Regions from separate parts of the Brevibacillus sp. NRRL NRS-603 genome, predicted to be linked through region 1. Evidence: a T-box and tRNA genes for the amino acid it is inferred to sense, from the RefSeq annotation. Region 1 holds a T-box; the other holds one or more tRNA genes.
The links. A T-box is a leader RNA that pairs with one kind of tRNA and senses whether it is charged. The one in region 1 lies ahead of tyrS (tyrosine--tRNA ligase), so its partner is inferred to be a tRNA-Tyr.

Region 1 (7,882 bases):
GACGAAACGTTTATTGCGAATACAGCAAACGGTATCCTTCATATGGAACTGACGAAGCGCAAACAAGTTCCCAAATATACGTTTTCAAGAGAGCCATATGAGATTTACCTCGCCAATCGAAAGAACAATTTGAGCAAACAAGAACAGATAGCCAAAAAACAAGCTTCTAATCATAGAAAGCAAATGGAGAAATGGCATGACATTTGGAATAAAGCAGAGCATCAGCATCGGAACGTACGGTCCGATCCGCGACTGCAAAAGAAAATTAAGTCCTTGAAAAATCAAAGAGAGCGAATGGAGAAAGCGTCGGAATCATTTCTAGAAGTCCCGAGTGTGGAAGAAGCGAGTGAATTCCGATTTGATTCAGCGGTACATGTCCCCGGTAGTAAACAAATTCTCGACTATTCATTGGAAGTACTGCAAATAGCGAACAAACAGCTATCGAAACAGATTCATTTATCGATCAAGGGGCCAGAAAAAGTCGCGATTATTGGGGAAAATGGGATCGGAAAAACGACGTTGCTGAAAAAGATCATGGATGAGCTAGTCCAGCACTCGTCCTTAAAGATCGGGTACATGCCCCAAAACTACGAAGACCGGCTGGATTCGACCAAAACACCGATTGAATACTTGGACACAACAGGAATGAAAGATGCGATTACAAAAGCGTTTACGCATCTAGGCAGTATGAAATTTACAAAAGATGAGATGCATCAACCCATTAAGAACTTATCTGGGGGACAGAAAGCGAAATTGCTCCTGTTAAAAATGATTTTGGATCAGTGCGAAATATTGATACTGGATGAACCGACGCGAAACCTCAGTCCTTTGACGACTCCTGTTCTGTGCCGCGCCTTAACGGCTTTTGCTGGTGTGATTATCAGTATTTCGCATGATCGACGGTATTTACATGAAGTCGCAACAGCTGTTTATGAACTAACTTCCGACGGTCTTACGAAAATAAAATAAGGGATCGTGTCGGAATCATTGCTACATGGTTGACATTGCTATTTGAATTCAATATACTGACTTTAATTTCATATGAAACATACGTTGAAAGAGCCCAGTAGCAGCTTATTCCCTGTCCTAGAAAGCCGGGGGTTGATGAAACCCGGTACACAATAAGCGAGCGAATTACACTCTGGAGTATCTCGGGTAATGCCGAGCGGAATCGCGAACGATAACTCGCTTCGAGTGGCATGAATGGCCTGCGTTAACGCTTGGGTCCATTCGTGCAAGATGGGTGGTAACACGGTTATTCAATCGTCCCTATGTCTACAATAGACAAGGGGCGATTTTTTGTTTTTTACCATAGGAGATTGAAGGAGTGTATGGCAGTGAATATTATCGACGAACTCGAATGGCGCGAAGCCATCAATCAGCAAACAGATGCAGAAGGGCTGCGAGAATTAACGAATGAAAAAGCAGTCTCGTTATATTGCGGTGTTGATCCAACAGGTGACAGCATGCATATCGGTCACTTGATTCCTTTCATGGTACTGAAACGCTTCCAGCTCGCTGGTCATCGCCCGGTTATTTTGATCGGTGGTGCAACAGGTACGATTGGCGATCCGAGCGGCCGTCAATCCGAGCGTTCTTTGCAAACACTGGAACAAATTCAGGAGAACGTCGACAAACTCACCGCACAGATGAAAAAGCTGTTCATTACAGAAGGCGACAACCAAATCCGTTTGGTGAACAACTACGACTGGACGCACAAAATCAATGTCATTGAATTTTTGCGGGATTACGGGAAAAACTTCAGCATCAATACGATGCTTGCCAAGGATGTTGTGTCGAGCAGACTGGAAAGCGGCATTTCGTTTACGGAGTTTTCCTATCAAATTCTGCAATCGCTGGATTACCTGCATCTGTACAAACATGAAGATGTTCAGCTGCAAATCGGCGGTTCCGACCAATGGGGCAACATCACGAGCGGTCTCGATCTGATTCGCAAAAAAGAAGGACCGGAAGCAAAGGCATTTGGTCTCACTATTCCTCTGATGCTGAAGGCAGATGGTACGAAATTCGGGAAGACAGCAGGAGGAGCCATCTGGCTTGATCCAAACAAAACAACACCATTCGAATTCTACCAGTTCTGGGCGAATACCGATGACCGCGATGTTGTGAAATACTTGAAATACTTTACGTTCCTCTCCAAAGAACAAATTGAAGAGTTGGCTGAAAAAGTACAGACAGAGCCACATAAACGCGAGGCGCAAAAAGCGCTGGCTGAGGAAATGACGAGATTTGTGCACGGCGAGGAATTGCTGGAGCAGGCGAAGCGCATTACAGCAGCTTTGTTTACTGGTGATATTAAATCGCTGTCCGCAGATGAGATCGAACAAGGCTTCAAAGAAATGCCGACGTATGAATCTACTCTCGAAACGAAGAACATTGTCGACTGGCTCGTAGAGGTCGGCATTGAGCCATCCAAGCGTCAAGCACGTGAGGATATTACAAAAGGCGCTATCTCCATGAATGGCGAGCGCGTTACTGATTTGGAACTGGAAGTAACGCCAAGTCTCGCTATCGGCGGCCGCTTCATCATTATTCGCAAAGGCAAGAAAAACTACAGCTTGGTAAAATTGTCTCAATAGATGAAGGAATAAGAAGCTTCCCTGGAACTGCTAGGGAAGCTTCTTGTATGGTCACTGATTTTACTTTCATTTCGGGAGTGCCGTACTATCCACTTTGTTCGCAGCAATAACCGCAACTGCATTTGGCTCCAAATCGAACCAAAAGATAAGGTCGCCATCCGCTTTCTTTTGCGACGGCTTTATCCCGTTCACATAAACTTCGGAAGCTTTTGCCGCCATGGAAAGATCTGAAATCTTGAGCTTGCCATCATTGTGCAGAACAATAGAGCCGTTTGGTGCGTACTCCATCCTGACTTGAGAGAGGGCGAGCCAATAATCCATGATTTCACGTACGGTCGTCAAATGCAATTTGCCTTGATGGCGCAGCGCGTCCATTCGCTTCAACAAGCGGTCAAAATCTGGATGGATAATCCAGTTACCTTTGGCATCTCGTATGACGAATTTCCCACCTTGCTTTTTGGACGGACATCTTGCCAAGTAGGTATGGTTGATAAAAACCCCCCGATTTTGAATGAGCTGCTGGAGATTCTGCTCCCGATACAGAGGCAGTGTATCTTCCGGAATGGTGGCAGCCGACCAGGAATAAAACGGGCCAGTCACTGTCGGATGCGACCAATAGAGAGGAGTCCGCAGGGAGTCGCCTCTTCGGGTTTGGTACAGATCAAGGCCATTATTCGGATTGGCGATATCTTCTGAGCTGTAGTGCCAAAAATACGACGTGCCGTATTTTTTCCATTGATGCGCCAAGTAATTCGCCGTTTGGATGTCGAGTGCGTTAAAGGCAAAGCTAGACTTCAAATACCCATGGTCAATCCATGTCCTGCTCTGGAAGCGATCTTTCATTACTTGCAACGCATCCTCTGTAGTCTTTTGATAATGCCTTAATTCGTAAGGATAGAGGGTATGTAGACCAATATCATTACCGTTCCGATTGAGGTCATCCAGAAACTGCAAAAATTCAGGGCTTTGCGCAATGGCGACATTGACAGGTGATTTCGGTTGAAAATACGGATTCGAATAAAACACGCTTTTCGTAACCGGAATCCGGTGTTTGACAAAACCCCCTGTTGCTTGTGCCGACGATGTAATCTTCTCGGAGCCGAAATAAACAGCCCGATTCGTTTGCAGCGTCTGCTCGTCAGCATGCTCTGTCCATACATGTGTCGCCAAAAAACCAGAAGGCTGACTCATAAAACGTGGCATGAGCTTCGGTTGATACCCAACTACCAGCGAAAAGGAATTCGTCCGTTCGTCGTTTGCGCGATATTCGGAAGCGTGGCGGACTTTTCCGACTTGATTCGTAGAGGTTTGCTGTACGTATCTGTGATCGTTCATGTGATCCAGATTCACAATGAGCTGTTTTTGCGTTGTATTCAATTCAAGTGAAGACACGTTGGGGGCATGGTACAAAAAAGCTGTTTGCTTCCCTTGACCAAATTTCGCACCTTGGTGATCCAGCCAGTAAGAAGCTTGGAATTTCTGTGTATCCACTTTTCGATTCTTGCGATATACCTCTGTTGCATTTGGCTTGAATTGCAGGGCGAACGCTTCACGAAAAACCTTTGCCTCTCGCTTGTAGGTGGTTTTTACGGTGATATCGATGGCTGGGCTATTTTTGTGCAATGCATACTGTGTTGTAACCACTGCAATCGGAGTGTGAGCTGTGACGATGACAGTGTTACCAGTGCCCGTCTCCTGTTGTTCCACTTTTACGTCATCCCATTTGCGAACCCAATGGCTGCCCCGTTTGATAAAAATGTTCCGGTCGATCACTTTCGTCGTAGGTGGAGAGAAATATACGTCATTTCCTCGGACGGCAGTCACTTTAGCCTGATGGACAAGTGGAGCATTCATTCTGCCGCCAAACGATTCGGAGCGAAGCTCGATGGCTGCCCCCGGTTGAAATGGTGGACTTTGATCCAACGTTATATGATTGGCTCCTTTTGGAAGGGAAGGAGTCATTGCATTGTAGATTGCCCCATATTCGGCTTGGTACTGAATGGAAGAGAGGACTTCATTTTTCGCCAGATCGGTAATGCGGACATTGCCTGCCTCATCCCAGTTAAATACATAATACGGATTTTGAATGGAGGAATCCTTCGCAAACATAGGTACTGGAAAACAAAGCCCCAAGAAAAGCAATAATAGGAAATGAATGGCGAAAAGCCTTTTTACCAACATGATTTTTCTCCTTTTGTATGATGATATAGATTAGACGAATGTAGATGGAAAAAGCCACAAGGGAACCCAACATAATTTAAACCTTCTCAAACAGCAAAAAAAGAAATATAATTAATTAAATTAATTAACTAATAAGAGGTGCTAACATGTACCCGTTCTTTTCAAAGGTCGCATTCACACATCGTATTTACAATAACCAATTGCAAGAGGAGTTACTTCCATTCGGTATATCCGTCACGCAATGGGCGTTAATTCGTTATCTCAAAAATAACGGTCCTGCTACTTTTAGCGACGTGGCCGATTTTTGGCAAGTAGAGAAGCCTGCCATTACACCCATTGCGCAAAAATTAGCTGCGCGTGAAATGATTTCAATTTTATCAGGTGAAGACAAACGCCAAAAAATTATGTACTTGTCAGAGAAAGGTGAAGCGCTACATCAGACAATTATGGAAGCGACTGAACCATTCTTGGAAGAGTTAATGGAGGGTATTTCACAAGAAGAAAGACACGCAGTAGCCACCGTACTGGAAAAACTCATCATGAACCTAAAGAGAAGAGGGTAAGCAGTGAAAAAGGAAAGGCTTTGGACAAAAGAGTTCGTCATTGTTTCTTTCATTAATTTTCTTTTGACACTTATGTATTTCTTACTAATGGTTACGATTGCTTCGTATGCCAAAACAGAATTTCACGCTACAACCAGTTCAGCTGGCTTAGTTTCCAGTATCTTTATTATTGGTGCTTTGATTGGCCGACTACTCACCGGTAGAGCCATTAGTTATCTTGGTACGAAAAAAACGCTTTGGATTGGATTGGGATTTTTTGCTGTCACCTCGTTGCTATACTTTTTTGCCGTCCATATCAGCTTTTTACTGGTCAATCGATTGCTGCAAGGAATTGCCGTTGGTATTGCCAGTACAGCAACAGGTACCATTATTGCCCAAATCCTGCCAGCATCTCGCAAGGGTGAGGGGATTGGCTATTACAGTTTAAGTGCGATTTTAGCCACTGCGATTGGTCCTTTTCTCGGCATGATCTTATTGCGGTTTGAAAATGGTTTTACCTGGATCTTTACGATGAATGTCGTGTTTTCCCTGATTTGTTTGATCTTTTATGCCATGGCAAAAATCAATGTTCCGCTTCCTTCCACAAGTGTGAAAGAGGAAGAAAAAGGTTCTCTGCTTTCGAAATTCATCGAGCCGAAAGCCTTGCCGATTTCATTCATCGCCTTATTAATCGGCTTTAGCTATTCGGGTGTCTTGTCATTTTTATCGTTTTATGCGGAAGAAATTAATCTCTCCTCAGCTTCGAGTTATTTCTTTTTGGTGTATGCCATTGTCATTATCCTCTCGCGACCATTCTCAGGAAAGCTAATGGACACAAGAGGGGCGAACATCGTGACATACCCCAGCCTGGTGATATTTGCTGTCGGGATGCTTCTATTCAGTCAAGCCTCAACCTCCTGGATGCTGCTGCTATCTGCTGCATTGATTGGAGTAGGCTTCGGAAACTTTAACTCCATAGCCCAAACGGTAGCTGTGAAGGTGACAGCTCCGCATCGCTTTGGATTAGCAACCTCTACTTATTACATTATGTATGATCTAGGATTAGGAATCGGGCCCTATCTGCTTGGATTTATCGTACCGCATACTGGATATCGTACGATTTTCGGGGGGATGGTCGCCTTTATTCTTTTCAGCATCCCGCTTTATCACTGGCTACACGGCAAACGAGATCGGGAATTGATACGTGCTACCTGACTCATCCAAGTAAAAAAGGGGGAGTTAGGCCCCTATAGAAGATAGCAGGCTGCCTTTTAATAGGTAGCCTGCTATCCTTTTTCAGAGGTGTTTATCCCTGAAAGAAAAAGGTTCCAAAGGCTCATACTTTCGAATGAAACCAGAAAATGTGAGCCTTTTTTGGAGGGAATGAAGACAGCTTGGTAAAAAAGTAACACATTTAACATAAATTGCCTATTTTTTAACTGATTTCCAAAACGCTCTCTGTTATAATGAATAACAGTTTCTCAAACAGGTGCATATGAATACGTTATTCTGCTGGATTGTAAGGAGGTGTGCAGGCCAGCATATTTGTTTTTAGGTAATGTATTTTCCTGTTCGAAAGGGTCAGGAATCATGTCCTGAGTCCATTCGGCTAGAGTACCAGTGCACATGTTTTGACCAAAAAATGGAAAGTGACTTTTGTCCTGAAAACCGCTTCGAGTAAACAGGGAATTATCCCCATTGTGAAAAAATGTAAAATCGCGGAAAATTTGTAGGTGAAAATTGGTTCATGACCATAGTAATATGAAGGTGGTTAATAGTTACAAAAAATACACAAAAACCCACATATTTTGTTACATTTGGCCATTATATTAAATGGTGTTGATGAGGGGGTTTCCAATATGATCCATTGGTCACTGAGGCTCCATCTCCAGATTTAGCGACCATTTCCTTGTAGTTTCGTTTACTTGTTTGGCCATCACATTGTATTGTCACACTTCATGATAGACAAAAGTTTGCCAATTATCGGAGGGGACATATGTTAGCAAATCAGGCCAATCTCATCGACTTGGAGTGGGAAAAAGAACAGCTAGCCTTGTTTAATGATACGAAAGCGGAATATTCACAGGATAAGTCGATCCATCAGTTATTCGAGGAACAGGCAGAGGCTGTGCCACACCGAGTTGCCATCGTTTATGAAAATGAGCGTTTAACTTACCAGGAGCTCAACAGGAAGGCCAATCAATTAGCAAGAGCACTGATTGAAAAAGGGATTACAACAGACAGCATTGTCGGTGTAATGATGGAAAAATCCATTGAAAATGTTACGGCTATTCTGGCCATCCTCAAGGCTGGAGGAGCGTATGTGCCCATCGATATCGAATATCCGCAAGATCGGATTCAATATATCCTTCAAGATAGTCAAACCAAAATCGTCATCACCCAGAAAAACGTCAGCCAACTTGTTTATGATGTCGGATACCGCGGTTCTGTAGTCGTGCTCGAGGAAGAACAGCTGGATACTCGCGCAGATTCCAATCTTCACTTGCCAAGCAAGCCAACTGACATGGCATATATCATTTATACTTCAGGAACGACCGG
Region 2 (7,882 bases), 470 kb from region 1:
AAGCGAGCTGCCAGAAGGCGTAAAAATCATTACGACTCTGGATACATCCACTTACATCAAGGATTCTGTTTACACGACCGCTGAACATGCCCTGTTGGGTGGCGGTATCGGTATGATCTTGCTGTTCTTCTTCTTGGGCAGCTTGCGATCCATGGTAATTGCGGTCATCGTTCTCCCTGTATCGATCGTTGCTACGTTCTTGCTGATGTACATGTCTGGACAGACGATCAACCTGATCTCCCTTTCTGGTTTGACATTGGGATTGGGATCATTGATTGACTTTGCGGTTGTTATGCTCGAGAATGTTTTCCGTCATCGAGAACAGGGAAAAGGTATGATGGAAGCCGCATTGGATGGTTCCAAAGAAGTAGGTACGGCAGTAATGGCTTCGGCTTTGGCGCAAATTTGCGTATTCTTGCCGATTGCCCTCACGGAAGGTATTGCTTCTGAGTTGTTTGGACCACTTGCATTGACGGTTGTTTACTCACATATTGCAGCGCTTGTATTCTCTATTTTGCTCGTGCCGATGCTGAGTTCGAGAATTTTAAACAAAATTCCGTCGCATACGCATCATGAGAACTATCGTGGAATTAATCCAGTTACTTGGTTCAACATTGGATTTAGCAAAGTAGAAAAAGGCTACCAAGGATTGTTAAAATGGTCATTGGGCCATCGTAAAACAGTCATGATTTCTTCGGTTGTCCTGATGGTGGGCTCTCTCGCATTAACGCCGATGATCGGGGCAGAGTTTATCCCGGCCATGGACCAGGGTCAGGTGAATATCTCCATCAAAATGCCGAATGGTACTGTTCTGGCTGAAACAGAAAAAGTAACGAAACAAGTAGAAGAAATTGTCAACACTATTCCGGAGAAAGATATTGTTGCGACTTCGGTTGGTAGCAATGTTTCACCAATCGCTAGTACCTTGTCTTCCAATCAAGGAACGATCACCCTGATGCTTGTAGACCTCAAGCAGCGAACTCGTTCCTCCAATGAAATTGTGATGGATCTCCAGGAAAAACTGAAGCATATTGCTGGACCGGAAATTAAGGTAAGCGCACCATCCGGTATGTCTACTGGTTCCCCCATTCAACTGAAGGTTAGAGGGGATGACTTGACCGTACTGAAAGACATCAGTGGTATCATTAAAGGTGAAATTGAGAAGGTACCTGGTACGAGTAACGTAACAACCAGCTTGGAAGAATCAAGACAAGAGCTGGAAGTGAAGATCGATGCTGAGAAAGCGAGCCTGTACGGATTGACGACAGGACAAATTCTCTCCAGTGTTCGCACTTCCTTCCAAGGTCAAACCGTAACGTACTATCGCACGGGTGATGATGAGATTGACGTCAACCTGAAGCTGCCGAAAACGTATCAGGAAGATATCAACTTCTTGAACAATATGCGAATTTCTGCTCCTGGTGGGGCACAGATCGCACTCACCTCGGTTGCGACTATCAGTAAGGTAGATGTGCCAGTGTCGATTAACCGTGCCGACTCAAGCCGTGAAGTTCAAGTAACGAGTGATTTGGCAGGGCGTGACCTGAGCTCTGTTACACGGGAAGTGCAAGAGAAAATTGCGAAGCTGAATCTCCCGGATGGTTACACAGTCGATTTTGGCGGGCAAAGTGAAGAAATGATGGAATCATTCGGTAGCCTTGCTCTCGCGATTGTACTGTCAGTCGTGTTGCTTTATATGGTAATGGCAGCGCAGTTTGAATCGTTATACACTCCATTTATCATCATGTTTTCCGTGCCGCCAACCGTTACAGGCGTTCTGCTTGGACTATTGGCGACAGGCACAACGATCAGCGTTGGGGTTTTGATCGGGTACATCTTGTTGATCGGTCTGGTCGTGAACAACGCGATTGTATTGATCGACTACGTGAACCAACTGCGTGCAAAAGGTATGGAGCTGTATGATGCGATCCTGCACGCTGGGCCGATTCGTCTTCGTCCGATTTTGATGACGACACTCACCACCATTCTGGCGATTGGACCGCTCGCATTCTCTGGCGGTGCCGGTTCTGAGACGAACGCACCAATGGCCGTGACGGTTATTTTCGGTCTTGGATTCTCTACATTGATTACCCTGGTTCTGGTTCCTGTCGTTGCTTCTTGGTTTGATGATGCAGGGAAAAAGAGACGCTTGAAGCGCAAGTTGAAACTGGAAAAGAAGCTTGAAAAGAAACAAAAGAAAATCAATCCCGCTTTGGAATCGTAAGACGTTTGTGGGAAGAGGAGGGACATACATGAAACTAAGTAAAAAACCCGTCATTTTGGCATTGCTGGCCATCACGCTAGTGGCAGGGTGCTCCAGCCCGCAAGCAGAAACGCCGCCTACGGAAACGGTGGAAGCGGCAACCCCTGTACAGGTTGAAACGGTTGCTACGGGCACAGTAGTATCAGATTCTGGTCTCACGGCAAAGCTGGCGCCGAGTGAGGAAGTCCAAGTCTCCCCGAAAATGGGTGGGAAAATTTCTTCCCTGCCAGTGAAACTGGGCCAATACGTGACAAAAGGTCAAGTATTGTTTAAGCTCGATGAAAAAGATCTGGTGAACAGTGTCAAGCAAGCAGAAGCAGCCTACAACGTATCAAAAGCCAGCTTAAACCAAGCAGGCAGCAGCTCTGATCAAGGCTTGGTTCAAGCAAAAAATAGCCTGAAGCAGGCAGAAACTGCCCTTCAGGATGCAAAAGTAAACCAGCAGCGGATGCAACAGCTCTTTTCACAAGGAGCGATCTCCGCACAGCAGATGGAACAGGCAAACTCCCAACTGACAACGGCACAGACTTCTTATGATAACGCGCAGCAGGCATTGCAATCTGCTGGGCAAAAAACAAGTGTGCAAGTGTCCGAAGCATCTGTGCAGCAAGCACAAGTAAGTCTGCAAAATGCTCGTGAGCAATTGGCGAACGCGACTGTGACGTCTCCGATCAATGGTTATATTTCCAGCGTAAACGGCGCAGTTGGTCAAATGACAGGTCAGCAACCGGTTGTGGTTGTCGTTAACACGAACCCACTTCTGGTAAAAGCAAATCTGTCAGAAGCAGATATTACAAAAGTAAAAGTAGGAACGGTCGTAAAAGTAAACGTACAATCGACTGGAAAAACAATTGATGCCAAGGTAACGGCGATGAGTCCAGTCATGGATACACAGCTGAAGGCATACCCAGTGGAGATTACGATTCCAAACCCATCCAATGAGCTGAAGTCCGATATGGTTGTGAACGTAACCTTCCCATCGGTTGGGGAAAGTGGAGCAAAATCAATCGTTGTAACGCGCGGTGCCGTTTTTGATCGCGATGGTAAGCAGTATGTATTCAAGCTGGAAGGTGACATTGCAAAACAAGTCGAGGTCACTACAGGCAAATCCTCCAGTGATCAGATCGAAATTTTGACAGGCTTGTCTGCCGGCGATAAGATCGTGGTAAAAGGGCAAACACTGCTTCAAGATGGCGGCAAAGTTACTATTCAATAAGAAGAGAATAGCTGGAAGGGGCGGAGTACATCCGCCTCTTTTTTTTGTGTACAATGGAAGTATTCGTGAAGGTGATCTGAATGAGCTATTATCTAAAGTAAAATGTCACGGATTTAAGACAAAGTGTCATTGCTACTTTTGAAGGGGGAAAAGATTCGATACAATGAGAAGATAGTGGAAAAAATACCCACCGGAGGTACATATGACTGGCGATATTACTGTGTTTTTGGCTTTTGCAGCAGGTTTTCTCTCGTTTATTTCCCCTTGCTGCCTGCCGCTTTATCCGTCCTTTTTGTCTTACATAACTGGGGTTACAATTGATGAAGTAAAGAAAGGGAGAGCGGTTTTTCGCAAGGAAGCCTTCTTGCATACCTTTTTCTTCATTGTCGGGTTTTCGATCATTTTCATTGCGCTGGGGTTGTCTACATCTTGGATCGGAAGCTTGTTCACTGACCAGCAGGACTTGATTCGTCAACTAGGCGGTATTTTGCTTGCTGTTATTGGTTTGGTTATGCTTGGCGTGTTTAAAATGGATTGGATGATGCGTTCTTTTAAAATCGATTTAAAATCGAGGCCATTGGGGTATACTGGGTCCATACTGGTGGGAATGACGTATGCGGCTGGATGGACACCTTGTGTGGGACCTATTCTTTCAGGCATTATCGTCATGGGCGTATCCAATCCTTCAAGCGCCTTGGCTTACACATTGGCGTATACACTCGGTTTCGCCATTCCATTTTTTGTCATGACGTTCTTCATCAGTAAGGTGAAAGCGATTGTGAAGTATTCCGACCTGTTTATGAAAATCGGAGGAGCCATTATGATTTTGTTCGGTGTTCTTCTGTATACAGATAAACTGACGGATATTACACGCGTTCTCATTCAAATGTACGGAGGCTTTACGGGATTCTAACTCAGTAGGGCAGAGGTGACAAAATGAAAAAGTTGTTGCTCGCGGTGATCGTATTGTTGGGGGTCGGACTTGCTGTTTGGGAAAAGCCTCAAGAAACAGCCGCAATCGTAGCAGAGGTTCAAAAACCGGAAGTTGGCTTTGCGGCTCCTCATTTTACACTGACCGGATTGGACCAGCAGACGTACAAGGTAGAAGGAAAAAGGGCCAAACCATTGGTCTTGAATTTTTGGGCTTCGTGGTGTGGACCATGCAAGATGGAGGCACCTGATTTACAAAAAGTCTATGAAAAATATGGCGGACAGGTTGATCTGTATGGTGTGAACGTTACGAGCAATGACAGCCCGGAAGCAGCCATGGCCTTCGTCACCAACTACAAGCTGACATTTCCGATACCGATGGACGTAGCTGGAACTGTGTCGAACCGTTACAAGGTGTTGGCATTCCCGACTACTTACTTGATTGACGCGGATGGGATCGTACGAAAGAAGATAATTGGCATGGTAGATGCTCCTACACTAGAGCTGGAACTGCGCCAGTTGTTAAGTCCAAAACCATAATGAAGACATGTAAGTCGCTGGGGTAGAATTCTCCCGCGGCTTTTTCTATGTATTGACACGTATGACAAGGCCCATTTTGCAGGTACATATCTTGATTTTGTATGCTTGCCTAAAGAGCGGGGCTGTTCTCCTTCATAGACTGGAGTGATCTAGGGCAAAGGGAGGCAAACGGATGGCCAAGGGTAAAAAGATCAAGAAGAAGGACACGCGGCAGCACCCGAATCAAATGCAGCTGAAAATCGTAACGTCCCATACATGTCAAATTTGCAAGCAGCAATGCGCGCGAGGATTGGCATATCTGGAACAGATGTCTCGGCCCGGTGCGATCGGCTTTGGTGTACCGTGCATTCTCACAAGGCAGAAGCCATAGTCCGTCCTTTCCATGTGCGGAATATTCTGTTCACGAGAGATAGCGCTCCGCGTGCAGTGAGAAGGGAGCCACTGCCAGACTCTATTTTGGAGCTGCCTACCGGTGGCTCTTTTTTAAATTTTCATTAAGAATGTAGCCGGAGTACATGTGAAAGAAGGAGATCACTAGAGCCAACATGCTACAAAGTTCCAAGGCTACCCAGTGCCAGGCTTGTTTGCTGGCAGGTTTAACGGCTGTGTATTATACTGAAGAGACTGATGAAAGCAAGGGAAAGGAGCAAAAATGACATGCGTCCATTACAAATATCACCGGAGACGGCTGTCAAGCTGGCGGAAGCGCTTCAGGTACCCTTGGAGCGTCTCATGCACATGCCGCAGCACATCTTGTTGCAAAAAATGATGGAGTTGGCTAATCAAGAAAAGGAAGCAAACGAAGTAGCGCATAAAAACCAAGAATAGGCGAGCGATACAAAAGGAGGAGAAAAGATGGGGGCAAATGTAGCACATAAATTCCGTACGGGGCTCAAGCCACAAGCGTTTGTGGAAAGCATGACGAAAAATCAGGATACATACCAAAACTGGTCGGATGCATTTTCATGGGAGGATGAACAAGACCGTGCGTTTTTTGCCTCTCTCCAGCATCGTGATGACCTTAGATGCTTGATTTTGGCTGCGGACTGGTGTGGCGACGTCGTTCGCAACTTGCCAGTCGTCTTGCATGCCCTGAAAGAAACAGACATGCCAGTGGAAATTATGGTAATGGAAGAGCACCTCGATCTCATGGATGAGTTTCTTACTATGGGCGGTCGGGCGATCCCTGTTGTTATCTTCGCGGACACGGGTGGACATGTTCTTGCCAAATGGGGTCCAAGACCAAAGCATGTCCAAGCTGTCATGACGGCATTCAAACAACAAAACCCGGACCGAAACGCACCAGAATATGAAGACAAAATCAAAGTGGCGCGTGCCGAAATGCTCGAGCAGTATGGAGATGGCACTGGCTACCAGCAAGTGATTGTCAAAGAACTGAGAGAGCTGCTTTCCTCGATCTAATCTATCACATCAATAACAGGGCGGAGTCACGGCTCCGTCCATTTTCATGCAGAAGGGCTGAATAACATGTATTACTACGGGAATGAAACGATCATGTCTTTGGAGCAGGTGCTTCGCTTAAAAGCATCGGAAGTTCGAATTTTGGAGTGGGTACGTACCTACGAGTTTTTAGAAAACAGTTATGGGATAGATGAAGCTGTTCCCTACTTCTTGGAAATAAAATGCGAAGAAGGGCAAGTGAAGATTCGCAAAAACCGCATATTAGACTTCCCAGAATACTCCTGTGAGGGAGAAGCAACCTATCAAGAAGTAGACGAAGCCCTGCGCGTTTTTCACGAGTGGGCACAGGAGATCTTGGCAAAAAAAGAGAGTCAATCTAAATGAATATATTGACGTCAAACGAAGTTCATGATAGATTAATAAATGTCGCTTCTGCTTGAAGATAGTAGACACAGAAGATCGACAGCACATATTGTGGGGAGATAGTGAAGTGGCTAAACACGGCAGACTGTAAATCTGCTCCCTCCGGGTTCGGCGGTTCGAATCCGTCTCTCCCCACCATTGATTTTATATCGATGATGTGCTATTGTATTCATAGTTTTACTTGCCGGTGTGGCGGAATGGCAGACGCGCGCGACTCAAAATCGTGAGGGAAACCGTGGGGGTTCAAGTCCCTTCACCGGCACCATATCAAAAACGAATGCACACTAACCATGTTGTTTACAGATACATGGGAGGTGTGCTTTTTTAATTTACGGGAAAATAATTCAAACAGCGGCGACCTAAGACTTGATATTCATGTCTTAGGTCGCCGCTGTTTCATTTTTGGGTAACGAAAATTCGCTTAAAAGTTCAATTCGGCAATCGTCTCGCCAAACAGAACCATACCATTTTTTTGGAATCCGAGTGAAGCGTAAAGGTTTTCAGCTGCGACGTTTGCCGGGGCATAACCAATGACAATTTTTTGACAATCTTCCTTTGCTTTCAGGATATCAATAACTTGCGCAATCGCAGCACGTCCGTAGCCTAGTCGTTGGTACTTCGCATCAATTAAGAGTCTGTAAATCCAGTAGTTGCCATCGTCAGGGTCAAGCCCATACATGACAAAGCCAACCATTGTGTCATCATGGTATATGGCCAAAGGAACAAATGTAGTTTGAAACTTTGATTCAGCGATGGAGTAGAGGTTCGGGGCAACAAACTCGCTCTGTTCGGGAGTAGGCTCCAGTTCAATACACTCTTCCCAGTTTTCCAAAGTTACTTCACGAAGTGTCACAGACATCTAATCACATTCATCCTTCCGGGTGCTTGTTTTTACCAATATATTACATTCATCCTACGTGAAAAGACAGCCAAAATCAATAGAGTTCATAAATTTTTTTCTGTTCTAAGCAACGCTCGAGAAAGGGGGGAGAAATAGAATTCATTAAATTTTCATAAATAACATTTTATGGAAAATTCATTTGACACTATAGAAGATACATCTATATAGTTGGTGATGGAAGTATTTG

Region 2: it encodes a tRNA-Tyr, which carries the amino acid that the T-box ahead of tyrS (tyrosine--tRNA ligase) is inferred to sense. The anticodon was not compared.

Annotation. Positions count from the first base shown of each region.
Region 1 covers NZ_PXZN01000012.1:160,719-168,600, forward strand. The annotation lists gene C7R94_RS08370 (ATP-binding cassette domain-containing protein) at 1-969, shown strand, start outside; T-box leader at 1,045-1,274, shown strand; gene tyrS (tyrosine--tRNA ligase) at 1,332-2,600, shown strand; gene C7R94_RS08380 (hypothetical protein) at 2,667-4,781, opposite strand; gene C7R94_RS08385 (MarR family winged helix-turn-helix transcriptional regulator) at 4,928-5,344, shown strand; gene C7R94_RS08390 (MFS transporter) at 5,348-6,538, shown strand; gene tycA (tyrocidine non-ribosomal peptide synthetase TycA) at 7,320-7,882, shown strand, end outside.
Region 2 covers NZ_PXZN01000012.1:625,793-633,674, reverse strand. The annotation lists gene C7R94_RS10070 (efflux RND transporter permease subunit) at 1-2,224, shown strand, start outside; gene C7R94_RS10065 (efflux RND transporter periplasmic adaptor subunit) at 2,253-3,479, shown strand; gene C7R94_RS10060 (cytochrome c biogenesis CcdA family protein) at 3,682-4,392, shown strand; gene C7R94_RS10055 (TlpA family protein disulfide reductase) at 4,416-4,949, shown strand; gene C7R94_RS10050 (hypothetical protein) at 5,122-5,319, shown strand; gene C7R94_RS10045 (YycC family protein) at 5,607-5,777, shown strand; gene C7R94_RS10040 (thioredoxin family protein) at 5,805-6,371, shown strand; gene C7R94_RS10035 (hypothetical protein) at 6,438-6,755, shown strand; tRNA gene C7R94_RS10030 (tRNA-Tyr) at 6,848-6,932, shown strand; tRNA gene C7R94_RS10025 (tRNA-Leu) at 6,978-7,059, shown strand; gene edeQ (edeine self-resistance N-acetyltransferase EdeQ) at 7,216-7,653, opposite strand.